Regions from separate parts of the Jeotgalicoccus sp. WY2 genome, predicted to be linked through region 2. Evidence: riboswitches for the same ligand, from Rfam matches in the RefSeq annotation. Region 2 holds a riboswitch; each other region holds the start of a gene.
What was found. A riboswitch is a leader RNA that binds a small molecule or an ion and turns the genes downstream of it on or off. The one in region 2 is predicted to bind thiamine pyrophosphate.
Positions count from the first base shown of each region.

Region 1: it holds a riboswitch for thiamine pyrophosphate, as region 2 does, so the genes downstream of both, thiD (bifunctional hydroxymethylpyrimidine kinase/phosphomethylpyrimidine kinase) here and G4D76_RS08250 (thiamine phosphate synthase) in region 2, are expected to answer to the same signal.
Region 3: it holds a riboswitch for thiamine pyrophosphate, as region 2 does, so the genes downstream of both, G4D76_RS13785 (RicAFT regulatory complex protein RicA family protein) here and G4D76_RS08250 (thiamine phosphate synthase) in region 2, are expected to answer to the same signal.
Region 4: it holds a riboswitch for thiamine pyrophosphate, as region 2 does, so the genes downstream of both, tenA (thiaminase II) here and G4D76_RS08250 (thiamine phosphate synthase) in region 2, are expected to answer to the same signal.

Region 1 covers NZ_CP049818.1:978,433-982,647, forward strand. The annotation lists gene thiE (thiamine phosphate synthase) at 74-526, opposite strand; gene G4D76_RS15860 (hypothetical protein) at 561-689, opposite strand; gene G4D76_RS15865 (hydroxyethylthiazole kinase) at 689-937, opposite strand; gene G4D76_RS15870 (hydroxyethylthiazole kinase) at 940-1,428, opposite strand; partial or broken gene thiD (bifunctional hydroxymethylpyrimidine kinase/phosphomethylpyrimidine kinase) at 1,457-2,250, opposite strand; TPP riboswitch at 2,322-2,421, opposite strand; gene G4D76_RS05810 (ABC transporter) at 2,561-4,027, opposite strand; gene G4D76_RS05815 (ABC transporter ATP-binding protein) at 4,024-4,215, opposite strand, start outside.
Region 2 covers NZ_CP049818.1:1,415,413-1,419,627, forward strand. The annotation lists partial or broken gene G4D76_RS08240 (NtaA/DmoA family FMN-dependent monooxygenase) at 1-237, opposite strand, end outside; gene G4D76_RS08245 (3-oxoacyl-ACP reductase) at 250-999, opposite strand; TPP riboswitch at 1,105-1,207, opposite strand; TPP riboswitch at 1,440-1,549, shown strand; gene G4D76_RS08250 (thiamine phosphate synthase) at 1,622-2,212, shown strand; gene thiS (sulfur carrier protein ThiS) at 2,308-2,508, shown strand; gene G4D76_RS08260 (thiazole synthase) at 2,510-3,277, shown strand; gene G4D76_RS08265 (HesA/MoeB/ThiF family protein) at 3,277-4,215, shown strand, end outside.
Region 3 covers NZ_CP049818.1:2,400,726-2,404,940, forward strand. The annotation lists gene G4D76_RS13780 (ABC transporter ATP-binding protein) at 1-1,261, shown strand, start outside; TPP riboswitch at 1,314-1,405, shown strand; partial or broken gene G4D76_RS13785 (RicAFT regulatory complex protein RicA family protein) at 1,534-1,967, shown strand; gene thiW (energy coupling factor transporter S component ThiW) at 2,297-2,764, shown strand; partial or broken gene mutS (DNA mismatch repair protein MutS) at 2,817-4,215, shown strand, end outside.
Region 4 covers NZ_CP049818.1:1,086,240-1,090,454, reverse strand. The annotation lists gene G4D76_RS06445 (hypothetical protein) at 1-37, shown strand, start outside; gene G4D76_RS15885 (hypothetical protein) at 109-234, shown strand; gene G4D76_RS06440 (YsnF/AvaK domain-containing protein) at 271-624, opposite strand; gene G4D76_RS06435 (hypothetical protein) at 651-1,004, opposite strand; gene G4D76_RS06430 (serine hydrolase) at 1,119-1,892, shown strand; gene G4D76_RS06425 (four-helix bundle copper-binding protein) at 1,936-2,262, opposite strand; TPP riboswitch at 2,351-2,447, shown strand; gene tenA (thiaminase II) at 2,527-3,207, shown strand; gene G4D76_RS06415 (hypothetical protein) at 3,350-3,520, shown strand; gene G4D76_RS06410 (hypothetical protein) at 3,646-3,834, shown strand; gene G4D76_RS06405 (MFS transporter) at 3,975-4,215, shown strand, end outside.

The DNA of each region.
Region 1 (4,215 bases), 440 kb from region 2:
CACATAAAAAATTGTACCATAATAAATGTGTATAAAAACCAATTTCATAGTATCCGTACAATATTTCACAAAGTTACTGCAACAAAGCTGTCACGGTTTGTTCAATATTATCCGATTTGGTAATCGCCGAGATAACACAAATGCCGTCTGCGTTGTTTTCGAGGCAGGATTTATAGTTTTGTTCAGTTATGCCGCCTATTGCTGCAGTCGGCAGTTTTGTTCTGTTCACTACTTGTTTTAAACCATTTGTACCGATAGCATCTCCGGCATCATCTTTCGATAAAGTGCTGAATACCGGACCGATGCCGAGATAAGATACTCTGTCGAGGCTGCTCGCTTCAAGTTCCTTTACGCTGCCAACCGATAAACCGATAATTTTATCGTTAAAATAGTCAGGCAGCATATCAGGTTCCATATCATCCTGGCCGATGTGAATGCCGTCTGCTTCGATTTCTTCAGCCAGTTTTACATCGTCGTTAATAATAAATGTCACCTCGTATTGTCTGCACAGCGACTTAATTTCCATTGCAAAATCTTTAAGGTCTTCGCCTGTTTTAATATCACTGCCCTTTTTCCCGCAGCTGAAAGCATGTCACACCTGACTTGAATGCAGTTTCCAAATCTCCGAGCGGATTTTTAAAACTGCCGGAGCTCGCTATCAGATATAATCTCATAATTTCTTTATTCATTAATAGTTCACTCTTTTCGCAGTGTAGTCATCTTCATTAAAATTATAAATTTCATCGATAAGCTGAACCGCAAATGTCCCGGGCCCTCCTGCTGATGCTGCTGCTTTTTCAGCTGCTATATTATACAGGCTTACCGCATTAACAATACTATCCGCCTTGTTTTCAACAGCTAAAAAGGATGCTGCTATTGCACCGAGCACACAGCCGGATCCTGTAATTCTTTCCTGATAATGATGACCGTTGTGCATTACTATATCTGTTCACCGGTAACCAGTGCATCTGTTTCACCGGTAACCAGCACAGGCACGTGTAATACCCCATGTGCCGCTTGGGCAATATCAAGAGTATTTCCTTCAATAATAGAATCAACACCCTTAGACACAGCTTCCCGGCCGCTTAATGCATGTATTTCCCCAGCATTGCCTTTAACCAGCGCAATGTCATAATCACTCAGCAGTTTATCCGTTAAATTTCTGCGAAAAGCCGAAGCGCCGTAGCCTACCGGATCCAGTACCACGGGAATATTATACTGATTAGCATAGTTCGCCATCTTTTCATACAGCATTACTTTATCTTCCGAGCATGTGCCAATGTTTAACAGCAATGCGCCCGCATGTTTTAAAATATCCGCCGCTTCACTTTTTTCACCGCTCATAATCGGAGATGCGCCGAGTGCCAAGAGACTGTTTGCAGTAAACGGCTTCACGACATCATTCGTAATGCACACAACGAGCGGCACGTCTTTTTTAACTGTTCTATCATTATAATTACTCCCCTTTATAACTGAAATGGTTCACCGGTCCGCTGCCTTTGCCGATACCTGGTGAATTTTGTATCGCATTGGTAATATACGCTTTACTCGTTTTGAACGCTTCATCAATCGTCCGGCCTTTCGCAAGCTCCGCAGTTAAAACTGCCGAAAACGTACAGCCTGTTCCATGAGTCTGATCCGTGTCGATGCGTGCTGCTGTTAATGTTGAAATATTTATACCGTCATATAAATAATCAGTCGCATCACCTGACAGATGACCGCCTTTAATAATGACACTCTCTGCGCCCATATCATCAGTGAATATTTTCAGCGCCCGGTGAATATCTTCTTCCGTCCGGATTGTCATCTTTGTAATCGCTTCTGCTTCGTGCAGATTCGGCGTCACTATCGTTGCCAGAGGAATCAGCGTATCAATCAGCGTCGACATCGATGCGTCCGTCATCAAGCGGTCCCCGCTCGTTGCAATCATTACCGGATCCATTACGTAGGGAATATTGTATTTTCTAATGTAGTCCGCAATTACAGTCATCATATCCGCCTCGGCGACCATTCCGGTCTTCATCGCATGCGGCACTTCATCTGAAAATATACTGTTCAGTTCTTTGTCGATAAAATCCGCCGGCACGTTGTAAACGTCCTGCACCCCGAGTGTGTTTTGCGCCGTCAGTGATGTCACCCCGCCGCCTTCCGAAACGCCCGTGAATGCATTGCCTTAAGATCTGCGAGTATTCCTGCACCGCCTGTCGGATCAGTGCCTGCAACAGTTAAACCAATTGGAAATTCAACCATAAAATATGTCCTCCTATAATAAAAGCCCACTTCCCGGGGCGAAGTAGGCAGAGTAGATTCAGAGAACTTCCCTGTAATCATCAGCACTTCCCTACGCCAGCATGATCTGGATCAGGTGAAAAGGGACAAGCATTCGCTATCTCAGCCGTATCGGCGCCCCCAGTGGGTTTTATTGTTTTTATTGACACAAGCGTAACACAATTCTTTTAAGCATCAAAGCAAATTGCGGCGCTTAAATACAGCCGTTCCAATCATCAGAAGCATAATGCCAAGACCCGCAATAATTAAGACTGCTGGAATATCCATACTTTCATAAGGCATATTGCTTAAATAATAAAATGGACTGAGCATTAAATACTTCATCGATATTGATCAGTACGCCGAAATAATTCGCAAAGAATATATAAGCTGCGTAGAGCCATGCTGCAAGATGAAGTTTTTTAGAAATGCCGGCAAAAAGTGCAGATACTCCTATAATAAATATAATGCCCGCACTGTAATTTACAGCAGAAAGCACATAATCTTTAATCGTAATACTTAAATCATCAACATTCATACTCGCGAGATACATGCCGAGTATGGTGAGGAGAAACGATGAAACACCGGCAGCAACTCCGTACAGATAATGTGTGATAAACACTTTCGTGCGGGACACTTTCCGGTTCATTGTACCAGCGATAATCACTTCAAGACGTCCGTCTTTCTCTTCGTTAAGCATGCGCCCGGTAATCATCAGAGCAGGCACCGCAGCCATCAGCGCTGAAATAACGAGCAGCATGCTGATAAAGAACCCTGCCGCATCATTGCTGCCGAGCGACTCCCGGAGCATATCATTTTCTCCGATTAGACTTTCTAAATCACCGAATATGGATCCGTACGACAAACCGGCAGCAAATAGTCCGATGAGCCAGCTGATTATCATTACTCTCATATTAATAAAAGCTAATTTCGGATAACTGTATATTTTTCTCAAATTCTTTTCCTTACCAATTTTTATATAACTGTCTCCGATATCCCGCTTTAAAAATAATACATAGCTGAGTATTATCAAAATTAAAATTACAGTGAACGGTATCAGCCATATTTCTCTATTATCTCCATATACTTCAATCCGGGACAACCAGTGATATGGTGAAATTACAGAGTATGCTGTATTCATGACATCGGTCACCGCGCGGTATAAATAAAATATAATCAGCAGTGACAGAGCGATGCCGAATGTCATATCTCCACTGTCAAATAAATTTCCGATTACAAGAGTCATAACGAAAAACAATAGACCAAACAATGCCAGTCCAAGTGCATAGTATAAATTTCCAGTAATAGAAAGCCCTTCGATATCATACAAGCTTAAACCGCCGAATAATATAATAAAAACAAGTGAATTTATTAAAATTCCGCTCATCAGCTGAGACGTAACAATTGTCTTCTTGCTGATACCGGCACTAAGTACATACTCTGTTAATCCTGACTCTTCAGCTCTCCGGGCAATACCGTTCGCAATCAAAATACCGAACAGGCCGTGAAACAGTGCCATAAACATCAGCATCTGGTGACCGAACATAACAGCTGATGTATAATCTCCGCCCGGTACCGGTCCAATCAGCGCAACCATTGCAGGATTATCGACGGTCATTTTCATACCTTCCTGCTCCGCCGCGGTACTGTACAGCCCGTTAAATACCGGCGGTACCGATATCGACAAACCGCACAATGCAAATATCCAGAGCGCTGCTTTCATTCTCAGATTTTTCATCAGCAATTTAAAATAAGTCATTTTGCGCCCTCATAATAGCGCATGAAAATATCTTCCAGCCGCGGCGGTGCCGTCGTTAAATTTTTCAGATTATATAATTTTAAATACTTCAGAAATTCCGGAATTTTATCATTATCGATAAACAGATGATATCCGTCAGGTGACTCGGAAAATTCATGAACGAAACTGCGGTGTTTTAGTGCAGTAAT
Region 2 (4,215 bases):
AACAACTGGGTCAAAATAACTCGCTGGTAATTCTGTTGCACTATCTGCGGGGAAGGCTTGTGAATCTGCGAAAAATACGGCATCAAATTTTCCGCGTTCTGCAATTTTTGCCAGATTTTCATAATATTCAATTGTCGTGAATTCATTGATACTCGAATCATCTTCTAACCATGCTGCCTGATGATGACCCACACCATACATTAAAATCCCTATATTTAACTGTTTAGAATTATTCATAATATATACCGCCTAGTTCATAGTAAGTCCGCCGTCTACCGTGATGTTTTGCCCTGTAATCCCATCTGCTGCCTCAGAACAAAGATAAACAACCATATTAGCAACGTCTTGTGGTGTTGTTACTTTTCTCAATGGTGTGGACTGTGCGATTAAATCAAATACTTCTGGTGTTGTGACTGCACTTGCGTCTGTTGTTTTCAGTAAACCGCCAGAAACAACATTTGCACGGATACCATACTGTCCAAGTTCTGCTGCAACGTTTCTGGTGAACCCAATTAAAGCAGCTTTTGCAGTGGTGTACTCGTGATATGGTACTACAGGATTTTGATATAGATTCGTTCCAATACTAATAATTGCACCGTCTTTACGTTCTAAAAACTGTGGTATTACACTTTGTGATACGTTGAATGCAGCTTTTAGTGTCCCGTCTAACTGTTGCTCGTAATCTTTATAAGTCAAATCTTTAAATGCTTTTTGAGCGGTTGGATCAAATTTAAAGTTAACGAGTGCATTGTTTACAACAACATCAATCTGGCCGAAATGTTCAGTTCCTTTTTTTACTAATTGTTCAACTGCTTCACGGTCTGTAATGTCCGCTTGAATCGCAATCGCTTGTGCGCCAATTTCTTTTTGTAACTTCTCTGCTTCTTCCTTACTTTTGTTGTAGTTAATTATGACATTAAAGCCTTTTTCACTCAGTGCTTTTACGATATAGCTACCAAGTCCTCTTCCGCTTCCCGTTACTAAAACTGTTCTTGTCAAATAAATCACTCCTATAATTTTTTAAAATAAAAAAATACGCAACCTTCATAGGAAAGTTACGTATCGAGAGTAAATTATATGTCCACAAAGACATAGATATACAACTGTATCGATGTAACACTTTCCTACGCTAGTTTTAACTAGATCAGGTTCAAAGGGTCTGAGGTTTCCCTCATCTCAGTTTATATAAACACCCCTAGTGCGAATCTTCTATTTAACATCATTGTAGTACTTTACAAAGATACGTCAAGTAAACCACAAATTATTTGAATTGGAACAAACGCAATTCAAATTCAATTCTGTAACTGTACTGCTTTCTAGTTTTTATATGATTGAGTGAATGTTAAAAGGTAGTTATCAGCATAATTAAAATCTAATTTTATTTGCAATATTTAACTTTTTAGAGTAACTTGAGGTTATTGATTGGAAAATTAAATAGTTAAGACCACTGGAAGTGTCTTTGAAAAAGGCTGAGATTAAAGTGTAGACTTTGGGATTCCGGGAACCTGATACAGTTCATACTGGCGTAGGAAAGTGGCGAAAGTAATATATGTTGATACATACTTGCGCTGTTTTTCTATATAGAAAAGCAGCGCTTTTTTTTATGTTAAGGGGTGACATAATGCTTATTGCAATTACACATTTTAAGATATTAATTTCCAAGGATATTATTCATTTCAATACGATTTCATCCTGTATCGATTATCTTTTACTTCGTACACCCATGTCCGACAACGAGTTATCATCGTTCCTTTGTCAGCTTATTCATTCAGGTTTTCCCAAAGAAAAAATCATCATTCATACTTCGACTAAATTGCTGGAATCTTTTCGTTTAACTGCCATCCACTTTAGAGAAAACGATCCAACTGCATTAACGTATAAAAAAGAACATCCGGATATTTCAGTCAGCATGTCTGCTCATTTACCTGAATCTGTCAAGAAAGCACAGGACAATCATCTCGACTTTGTATTATACGGCCATATATTTGAATCGAGTTCAAAGAAATCTTTGCCGCCGCGTACACATCAAGAAGTACGTGATGCACTGTCTTATGATATTCCTGTCGTTGCACTTGGAGGTATCAATTCAACAACTATCAATCAATTACCGGCAGGTTTCAGTGGTATCTCGGCAATTTCTGCACTTATGGATGCATCACCCAATCAAATCACCAGATTAAAAGAAGAATGGCAAATATTAAATTTTATGTAAGCAAATGCTACATTGCTTAGACATTATAATGTGGTTAATACATTTCCCAGCTGTCGCAGTACTTAAAAATCTATCATTTGAAAGGATGAAACAATATGCAGTGCACCGTTAACGGAGAACTCCATTATTTTGAAAAGGATATTACCATAGCTACCCTGCTGGACCACCTGGATGTAGATGATAATCGTATTGTAGTGGAACACAATGGGGAATTGATTAAAAAAAGTGTATTTAAACAACAAGCAGTGAAAAATAATGATCGACTTGAATTATTAGAATTTGTAGGAGGCGGATAATATGTTAGAAATTGGGGATTTAAAATTTAACTCAAGACTATTTTTAGGTACTGGAAAGTTCTCAGATGAGAAAATACAGGCCGCAGCAATTGAAGCGTCAGGTACAGAAGTGCTGACTTTCGCTGTCAGACGTATGAACTTATTTGATAAAGACCTGCCCAACCCGCTGGCAAATATTGATTTAAGAAAATACACGACATTTCCGAATACAGCAGGGGCGAAAACAGTGGAAGAAACTATACGCATCGCAGAAATCGCAAAACATGCGGGTGTCTGTGACATGATTAAAGTTGAGATTATTGGTGATGATAAGACATTACTGCCTGACCCAATTGCGACATACGAAGCGTGTCAAATACTGCTGGACAAAGGTTATACAGTCTGTCCATATATTTCAAACGATGTCGTGCTTGCAAAAAGACTCGAAAGACTCGGTGTTCATGCGATTATGCCGCTCGCTTCTCCTATAGGTACGGGACGCGGTATTAATAATCCATTGAATTTAAGATATATTGTAGAACAATCCAGCATCCCTGTTATTGTGGATGCAGGAATCGGTTCACCCAAAGATGCGTGCTATGCTATGGAGCTAGGTGCAGATGCGGTATTATTAAACACCGCTGTATCGAATGCCAAAGACCCGGTTAAAATGGCAGAAGCGATGAAGCTTTCAATTGATGCAGGGGTACTGGGTTATGATGCAGGACGTATTCCGGTTAGGTATTCTGCACAGGCCTCAAGTCCCGCTGAAGGACTGGAGTTTCTTTAATGGAGAGATACGACAGACAAATGAAGTTTAATGAATTTGGAGAGAATAGTCAAAAAAATCTGATTTCAGCCACACTGATGGTGATGGGCGCCGGTGCACTTGGAACACACGTTTCTGAAATGCTTGTGCGTATGGGTGCAGGTAAACTCATCATCATCGATATGGATATTGTTGAAATGACCAACCTGCATCGTCAGGCTTTATATACTGAAAAAGATGCAGAAGATATGACGCTGAAAGTTAATGCTGCCAAAGAAAAATTGTGTCAGATAAACCGTAATGTTGAGATTGTACCGATCAATGCAGAATTAAATTCCAGTAACATCTCCGCAATCTTAAGAAAGTATCAGCCGGATATTGTAATTGACAGTATGGACCATTTTGAAATTCGCTTTCTGATTAATGAAGCCTGTCATAAGCTTGATATCCCCTGGGTATATGGTGCCGCTGTAGGCAGTAAGGGAAGTGTGTATGGGATTGATTTTAAAGGACCTTGTTTAAAGTGTTTGATGGAAACTCTGCCATCCACAGGGGAAAGCTGTGCAATCAACGGTGTACTTCCTCCTGTGATTTCCCTCATTGCCAGTATGGAAGTTTCTGAAGTCATTCGTTATTTATCAGGAAAAGGTTTTTCCAAGCAGCTCATTACTGTAGATACTTTTAAAATCGGCTTTCAAACGATAAATATAGATGAATTAAAGAATGAAGACTGTGTGGTCTGTAAGAATCGGGTATATGAACAGTTGAATAAAAATATGCTGGCCACTGTACAATCTAATTGCGGAAGTGTATATACACTCAGGTTCGACGAATCGGTTTTCAATCAGGAGCTGCCCGGTAAAACTATCAGGGCAAGTGCATTTGTTAAGTTATTGACTTATAAAAAATATAAGCTGACCTTATTTAAAGATGGCAGAATGAATGTTCATGGCATCTCT
Region 3 (4,215 bases), 990 kb from region 2:
TTACTTAAGTCCGCTCTTAACATTCCTGACGGCACTGATTATCCCGATATTAATTGTCAGTGTCAGATTTATTACGAAACGTACGGGCCCGCTTTTTAAAATGCGCCAGCGCCGTACAGGTGAAATGAACGGCTACATTGAAGAAATCGTGTCCGGCCAGGAAATCGTTAAAGTATTCTCGCAGGAAGAACGTGCGGTACAGAATTTTGAAGTCCGTGCTAAAAACTTAAGAGAAGTTACATTCTGGGCGAACCTGTACTCCGGCTTCATTCCGAAAATAATGAACATGCTGAACAATATTTCATTTACGATTGTTGCCGGCGCCGGCGGTATTCTGGCACTGACGACAAACGGTGTCGTTACAGTCGGAACGATTGTTGTGTTCGCGGAATATGCCCGCCAGTTTACACGTCCGCTCGCGGATTTATCGAATCAGTTAAACCAGGTACTGTCAGCGATTGCCGGTGCGGAACGCGTATTCCAAATACTCGATACGCCGGCAGAATCAAACGACGGAAAAATTACGGATAAGACAATCGAAGGACACATTGAATTTAAAGATGTCACATTCTCATACAGCAAGGAGCAGCACCATCCAACGATTAAGGACCTGTCATTTGAAGTCAATTCCGGAGAATCGGTCGCATTAATTGGTGCCACAGGTGCAGGCAAGACGACGGTGATGCAGCTGCTCGCGCGGTTCTATGAAACCGATAAAGGGCACATCCTTGTAGACGGTGTGGATATTACAGACTATTCGCGGAGCAATATCCGTTCTCAGACTGCGTTTGTGCTGCAAGATCCGTATCTGTTTGAAGCGACCATCCGTGAAAATATCCGCTACGGCAGAATGGATGCAACAGACGATGAGGTGACAGAAGCGGCGAAAGTTGCCAATGCCCATGACTTTATTATGACGCTTGAGCGGGGCTACGATACAGTGCTCGACTTAGACGAAGGCTTTATCTCGCAAGGACAGAAACAGCTGATATCAATTGCGCGGGCACTCATTACCGACCCGGCAATACTGCTCCTCGATGAAGCCACATCCAGCATCGACACAATTACAGAGTTAAAAATTCAGGAATCGCTCGAACGGCTGATGAAAGGGCGGACGAGTATTATTATCGCCCACCGTCTCAACACGATAAAAGCCGTCGACCGTATATTTGTTCTGGATCAGGGAGAAATGCTTGAAGCGGGAACGGAAGAAGAATTGCTGAAGCTTGAAGGTAAATATCATGATATGTTGAATCAGTAAGATATTTTACAAGTTATTCCTAGTAAGTTAAGATGGACTTAATTAAATATTGCACAACCACTGGAGGTGCCTTTTTGAGGCTGAGAAATACTCTTAATACCTGATCTGGATTATGCCAGCGTAGGGAAGTGGCATAGATTCGTTATGCACATCCTTATATTCGGGATGTGCATTTTTGTACTTTGACAAACGAATCAGGAGATTTACATTTAATAAATGAATGCTTTCATATATAATGAATGGTATATATCAACTAAAAGGTGGAACTTCGAATGTATACTAAGAAGGAAATAATAGAAGAAGCAAAAAAGCTCGGTAAAATGATGGCGGAAACAGAACAGGTTGAATTCTTCCAGAAAGCGGAAGCTAAAATTCACGAGAATAATGATATCCGCGAAAAAATGGCTAGTCTTAAAAGCAGCAGCAGCAGGCAGTAAACTTCCAAAACTACGGTAAAGAACGCGCTTACCAGATGACGGAAGAAAAACTGGCTAAAATCGAAGCGGAATTAGACGAAATGCCGCTTGTAGATCAGTTTAAAGAATCACAGGCAGGCGTTAACGAATTACTGCAAATGGTTTCGCATGCAATCAGCTCAACAGTTACAAGCGAAATCATCGAACAAACAGGCGGAGACCTGATGCAGGGTGAAACAGGCGCTGCAGTCCGCAACAAACCAAACCGCGATCCGGACCAGTTTAAATAAGCATCAGCTACATATTGAATGGCGTTGAAATCTCTGAATTATAGAGTGTTTCAGCGCCATTTTTGTATGTTTTTACAATACACCGACCGCATGAACAGGCCACATGCGGTTAAAGAATACTTTGCGACCGTATGAACGACTCACATGCGGTTAATAACAAATCTCCAACCGCATGAACGACTTACATCGGGTTAATAAAGAATCTTCGACCGTATGAGAGAACCACATACGGTCAATAACGAATTCCCGACCGCATCAGCAAACATAACTCGAACAATTATAAAATGTAATCAAAAGGAGGCACCACCATCAACAAACTTACTAGAAACATGACTTTCACCGCAGCTTTCGTCGCCTTAAACGTTATCTTGAGTTCGCTTATCACAATTCCAATCGGAATCATACGCGCGGCACCGATGCAGCATTTAATCAATGTGCTTGGTGCAGTCATCACAGGTCCCTGGGTGATCGTGCAGGCGTTTATCTCGTCTACAATCAGAATATTATTCGGTACGGGGACCGTCTTCGCCTATCCCGGCAGTATGATCGGCGCGCTCGCTGCCTGGCTCCTCTACAAATACACTAAAAAGTTATCGCTCGCTGCAGCTGGTGAAGTTCTCGGCACCGGCATACTCGGGGCACTCAGTTTGTACCCGCTCATCATCGTGCTGGAGCTCGACCAACAAATTTTCACCATCGTCGCTGCAGCCTTTCTCGTATCCAGTTTTATCGGCGCTCTTACATCGTTTATCATCTTAAAACAATTGGAAAAACACGGAGTCTTACTGCGGATATAAGCGTCGGTGCGTGTTATAATAATACGACAAGATTAATTTAGGAAGTGTTAAAATGCGGGAACCAACACCGATGATGAAACAGTATTTTTCAATTAAAGATAATCATCCGGACAGCTTACTTTTATTCAGACTGGGAGATTTTTACGAGCTGTTTTACGACGATGCAGTCACGGCTGCCAAAGTGCTCGAAATCACATTAACTTCACGCGATAAAAGTAAAGATCCGATACCGATGTGCGGCGTGCCATATCATTCTGCGCGCAACTATATAGCAAAACTAATCGAGAATGGCTTTAAAGTGGCCATCTGTGAACAGATGGAAGATCCCGCGCAGGCGAAAGGCATGGTCAGAAGAGAAGTGGTCCGTGTAATTACGCCGGGTACTTTAATCGATGATTTCGGTATGGACGACGGTGCGAGTAATTTCATTCTGGCGCTGCATGAAGAAGAGGGCAGAACAGAGTCAGCTATGCGGATATTTCAACGGGTGAAATTTTCGCCTTTTCAACAAGCGACCAGACAGAACTGAAAAGTGAAATAGAAACACTGGGCGCCCGGGAACTGGTCACGAATGCTAAAAGTGAACATATCATTCATAGCATTTATAATGATCCGCCGCTCTATACGGTGTTTGAAGCAGACACTCCTTCAGATTATGACTATGAAGATGATGTCGATGAACATCACGCGATTAATCTGCTGTTAAACTACATTCGTGCACAAAATATGCAGGAACTGAAACATTTAAAGACGGTGGAAAAACACCGTATCAATACATTTATGAAATTAAATTATGCAGCCATTTCAAACCTTGAGCTCTTAGAAAACATTCAGACGAAAAAAGTAAAAGGCTCTCTGTTCTGGTATTTAAACCGTACGGAAACACCGATGGGCAAACGCCAGCTCAGAAAATTGATCGAGCGTCCGCTCGTGTCAAAAAAAGAAATTGAAAATCGGCAAAGTATCGTAACGACGCTAATCGAGAACTTCACCGAGCGCCAGCAGCTGTCAGGCATTTTAAATCACGTTTACGATATCGAACGGCTCGTCGGCCGCCTTGCCTTTAACAACGTGGACGTAAAAGACTTAGTCCAGCTGCGCGACTCGCTTCACGGACTGCCGGAATTAAAGGCAGTACTTGAATCACTAAAACTGACAGACAACAAAACATTCCAGAATTTCGACAGCCTGGAAGATGCGTATGAACGCCTGGTAGTCCTAACAGATACACCGCCGAAAACAATCCGCGAAGGGAAAATCTTTAAAGACGGTGTCAGCGATGAACTCGATAATTTAAGAGACATCAGCACAAATGCACGTACATGGCTGAACAATTATCTCGAGTCAGAAAAAGAACGCACTGGCATTAAAAACTTAAAAATCGGCTTTAACAAAGTGTTCGGCTATTACCTGGAAATTTCCAAAGTTCAGGCGATGAACTTCGATGCCGA
Region 4 (4,215 bases), 330 kb from region 2:
GCTGAATTTAAAAGTACAGAATCAGCGTCCTGAATAAGTAATCTTTTATTTTAATGCCTCTTCATGATAAGATTAAGAAAATTTAAATAGAAGATTGTAGGTTAATATATGAAGAACTTAATTATTAGAGTAATTAAGGAAACAATGAAAGATCCTGTTAAAAGAGAAAAAGTGATGAATTACGTTAAGCCGATTATTTCCAACTATACAAATAAGAATAATAAGAAGAAATAGAGAAAAATCCGGTCCTCAAAGAGGTCCGGATTTTTATTATTTATCAATATCTATATTCTTTACTTCTCTGACCTTAACGTCTTCATTCTTCACTTCATTGACTCTGATATCATCATGCTTCACAGTGCCTGATACATGCTCCATCTTCTCAACGACTTCTTTTGTAATTACAATTTCTTCTGTTACCACATGTTCCTTAATTACTCTGATACGTTCTTTTGTTACCGGAATTCGAATAATCCCGAGGTCGTCATCCGAGTCTTCTGTATTGTTATAGGTTTCAAACAAAGGCTCGCCTTCAACTGCACGGCGTTCTACCGTGACGTTATCCATATTTACAGGGACATCAAATTCTTCAACTTTTGAATCCGTATATTTCTCAACGACAATTTCTCCTGTTTGGACTTTCTCTTTATTTACTGCAAGCCGTTCTTCACGAAGTTCAAATGTTTCTTCGCCTTCAGGTGTATCCAGTTCAGATTCATCATCAATATAAACAGCAGTTCTCCATTATTCAGAGCGTTCGAATAATTTTCACGTTCCTGATTCGTCATCGTGAGACGCTGGCTGCCGTCAAGCTGTATAAGCAGTTCTTCCAAAGTGTTTCCGGCAGTCATACGCTCGTTCACTCCCGGATAATCCAAGAGGAAATCCTCATAACCGCGAGTCGACACCACAGTTAATTTGTTCTCGGGTACTTTTAAATCTCTGTAATGCTGCAATCTTTCCTGTAAATGACGTTCATTTGCAATCAATTCAATTTGCCCCATAATGTCAAACCTCCATGTAAATTATTACTGCTTTATTCCCCGTATAGACTAAGTGCAAACGGATACCTTGTTGTGATACTCTTTACTTAAACAGCAACAGGGGGAGATGACTAGATGTTTATAGATGAAATCAACGCATTGATTGAAAGCCAGCCGACGAAAGATATTTCTTACAAGATTCAGTTTGATAATAAGGTGTACGTACATAATGAACACCAGGTATATCCTTCTGCCAGCACGATAAAGGTGCCGATCAGCTTAATTAATCTGCAGCAGCATTTTCATAACTATGAAGATATTTCACTTACGGTCGGAAAAAAGGTCGGGGGCTGCGGCGTACTTCATACGCTTCAGAGCGTTAAACGCCTGACGTTATGGGATACGATTGTACTGTCGATTATCGTGTCTGATAATACTGCGTCCAACATGCTGATTGATAATATCGGCATCGAGCGGATCAACGAAGGTTTTACAGCACTCGGTCTGCATGACACAACACTCGCACGTAATTACTATGACACGACAGGCATTAATGAAGGAAAACGCAACGCAACATCTGCCGCTGATATGTTCACGTCGATGCAGTACGTCATTAAAGAAAATGATGTGCTGCCGGAAGAACTCAGACAGGCATTCTTTGAAGTTATGAAAAAACAGCAGATTAACGACAGAGTCGGCGGATTTTTTAATATCGATGAAGACCAAGAGGCCGAATTTATCGCGTCGAAAACAGGATCTGTGACAGCGCTCGAGCATGAATTCGGCATGATTCAGCTTAACGGCAAACAGCTGCTGTTCTCGGTGTTCTCAAATAACTGGCCATCGAACCAAGAAGGCAAACATTTCCTGAATGAGCTTGGTAAAATATTTAAAAAATATATGGATTAGAAAAAAGGCCGGGACAAATTGTCCCGGCCTTTTGCAATTTAATTTACGCCGCTGCTTTACACGCTTCTGCACATTCGAAACATGCTTTCGCACATTGCTGGCAATGATCGTGGTCGTGTTTCTCACACTCAGTGCCGCACGCTTCACAAATCGTCGCACAAACGCCTGCAAGTTCTTTAACAAATGGTGAATTTCTCGTAATTGCTTGTTCTAAATATGCACACATGTCTGCACATTCGCGGTCCAGTCTAATGCACTCCGCCATCATTTTTACGTCCGATTCTTTTAAGCACGCGTCGAAACAATGATTGCACGCTTCCATACATTCGTGCAGTGTCTTAAGTAATTGCTGATGCTGTTCGTGAGCCATTCATTATTCCTCCTTAAAATTATATACAATTTATTAATTCCCGAAGCAAAATCTTTTAAACTGTAGTACAGTGGATGTGTAAAAAAATATAAACGGCTGGGGGCGCACTGTGAGTGCTGAGAGATAATATCGACCCTTTGAACCTGTAGGTTAGTACCTGCGCAGGGAAGTCTGAGCTGATATATGTATAAAATTTCAGCCCGGACCTTCTCATGAGGTTCGGGTTTTTATCGTCTTCAGCTGAAAAGAAAAGGGGATAATATAATGAAGTTTACTGACAGACTATGGAACAGTGTGGAGGATATTTGGAATGGATATCTTCGCCATCCGTTTGTGACCGGGCTAGGTGACGGTACGCTCGAAGTAGATAAGTTTCAGCATTGGCTGAAGCAGGACTATGTCTATCTGGTTGAGTATTCAAGGCTGATGGCAATCGGTGCCGAAAAAGCGCCGGATTTACAGACGATGAATATGTTTTCTGAAATGCTTCACGGGACGCTGTTTGGCGAGATGCAATTGCACCGAAAATATGCTGCGGAGTTCGGTATTGAAGAGAGCGAATTGCTTAGGACGGAATCTTCTGCTGTAAACACGGCTTACACGAGCTATATGCTGAATCATGCACAGCGGGGTGATGCGGCGTCTGTGGCCGCGTGTTTACTAGCCTGTGCGTGGAGTTATAACTATATCGGCAGAGCGTTAGCCGATAAAAACCCGGATCTGGAAAGTAATCCTTATAAGCAGTGGGTTGATACTTATTCCGGTGAGGATTTCAGCGAATTAAATGGTACGGCGATGACCCTTTTGAATGAACTTGCTGATGGGAAACCGGAGCGCGAGCTTAAGCAGCTCGAGGAAATTGTCGTAAAAACGAGTCTGTATGAGTATATGTTTTGGGATATGTGTGAGGCGCGTGAAGAATGGCCTGTTCAGCTGAACTTATAGCTGGTTATGATTTTGCATAAGTTTTCGAAATTGTTAAGGGTCGGTAAATTATGCATATAGATGTTTTATCTGAGGTATGGTGACAGTAACATCAATGATCAGTCTGGAATCTACTATACTTTTTAAGGAGCTGGAACTTTAGATGAAGAAACTTTTAACTGTCGGATCACTTGTAGGCGTATTAGCACTTGCAGCATGCGGAGGAGGAACAGAAGAAGAAGGTACTGAAACAGAAACTGAGGAAACAGGCACGGAAGGTACAGAGACTGAAACAGATACAGAAAGTACAGAAACTGAAGACGATGGTGCTTAAATAAAAATGAATATTATATTGCCGCGGGTGTTTAACCTGCGGCAATTTCTTATAGTTCTGCGGTGTTAAATCATCAAATTATGGGTATATACATATTAATTCAGAAATTAGGAGTGATCGGACTTATGAAGAAATTCGCAGTTGTTTCAACAATGCTCGCAGTACTCGCACTTGCGGCATGCGGCGAGGATACAGAAGATGAAGACACAGGCGTTGAAGAAACGGGCGTCGAAGAGTCTGATATGGAAGACGATATGCTCGACGATTCCGACGACGATGATGAAGAAGACAGCGAAATTGAAGATGATGATTAATAATTGATTAGGTGCTGCCGGGTTCGGCGGCATTTTTTTAATCAGAATGACTTTTTTGTGACTTTCAATGTTCCAGCAAATAATTTTAAGCGTTTTCATTTATAATGGACGGGAATCTAACAAAAACAGAGATGAGAATTTTGTCTCAGACAATTATGAAAGCGCAAACCCCTAATAAGGTAATACTGGGTGTTATTTTATCCATCCTGACTTACGGGCTGTTTGCCCAAGCATTTTTAAACATTGCACCTGAAGTTCAAGCAACTTACAGCACGACGAGCCGCAGTATTATTAACCTGTCTGTCAGTTTAACATCGCTGATTACCGGGATTTTCATGGTCGCAGCAGGAAACATCGCAGATAAGATTGGCTATACGAAGA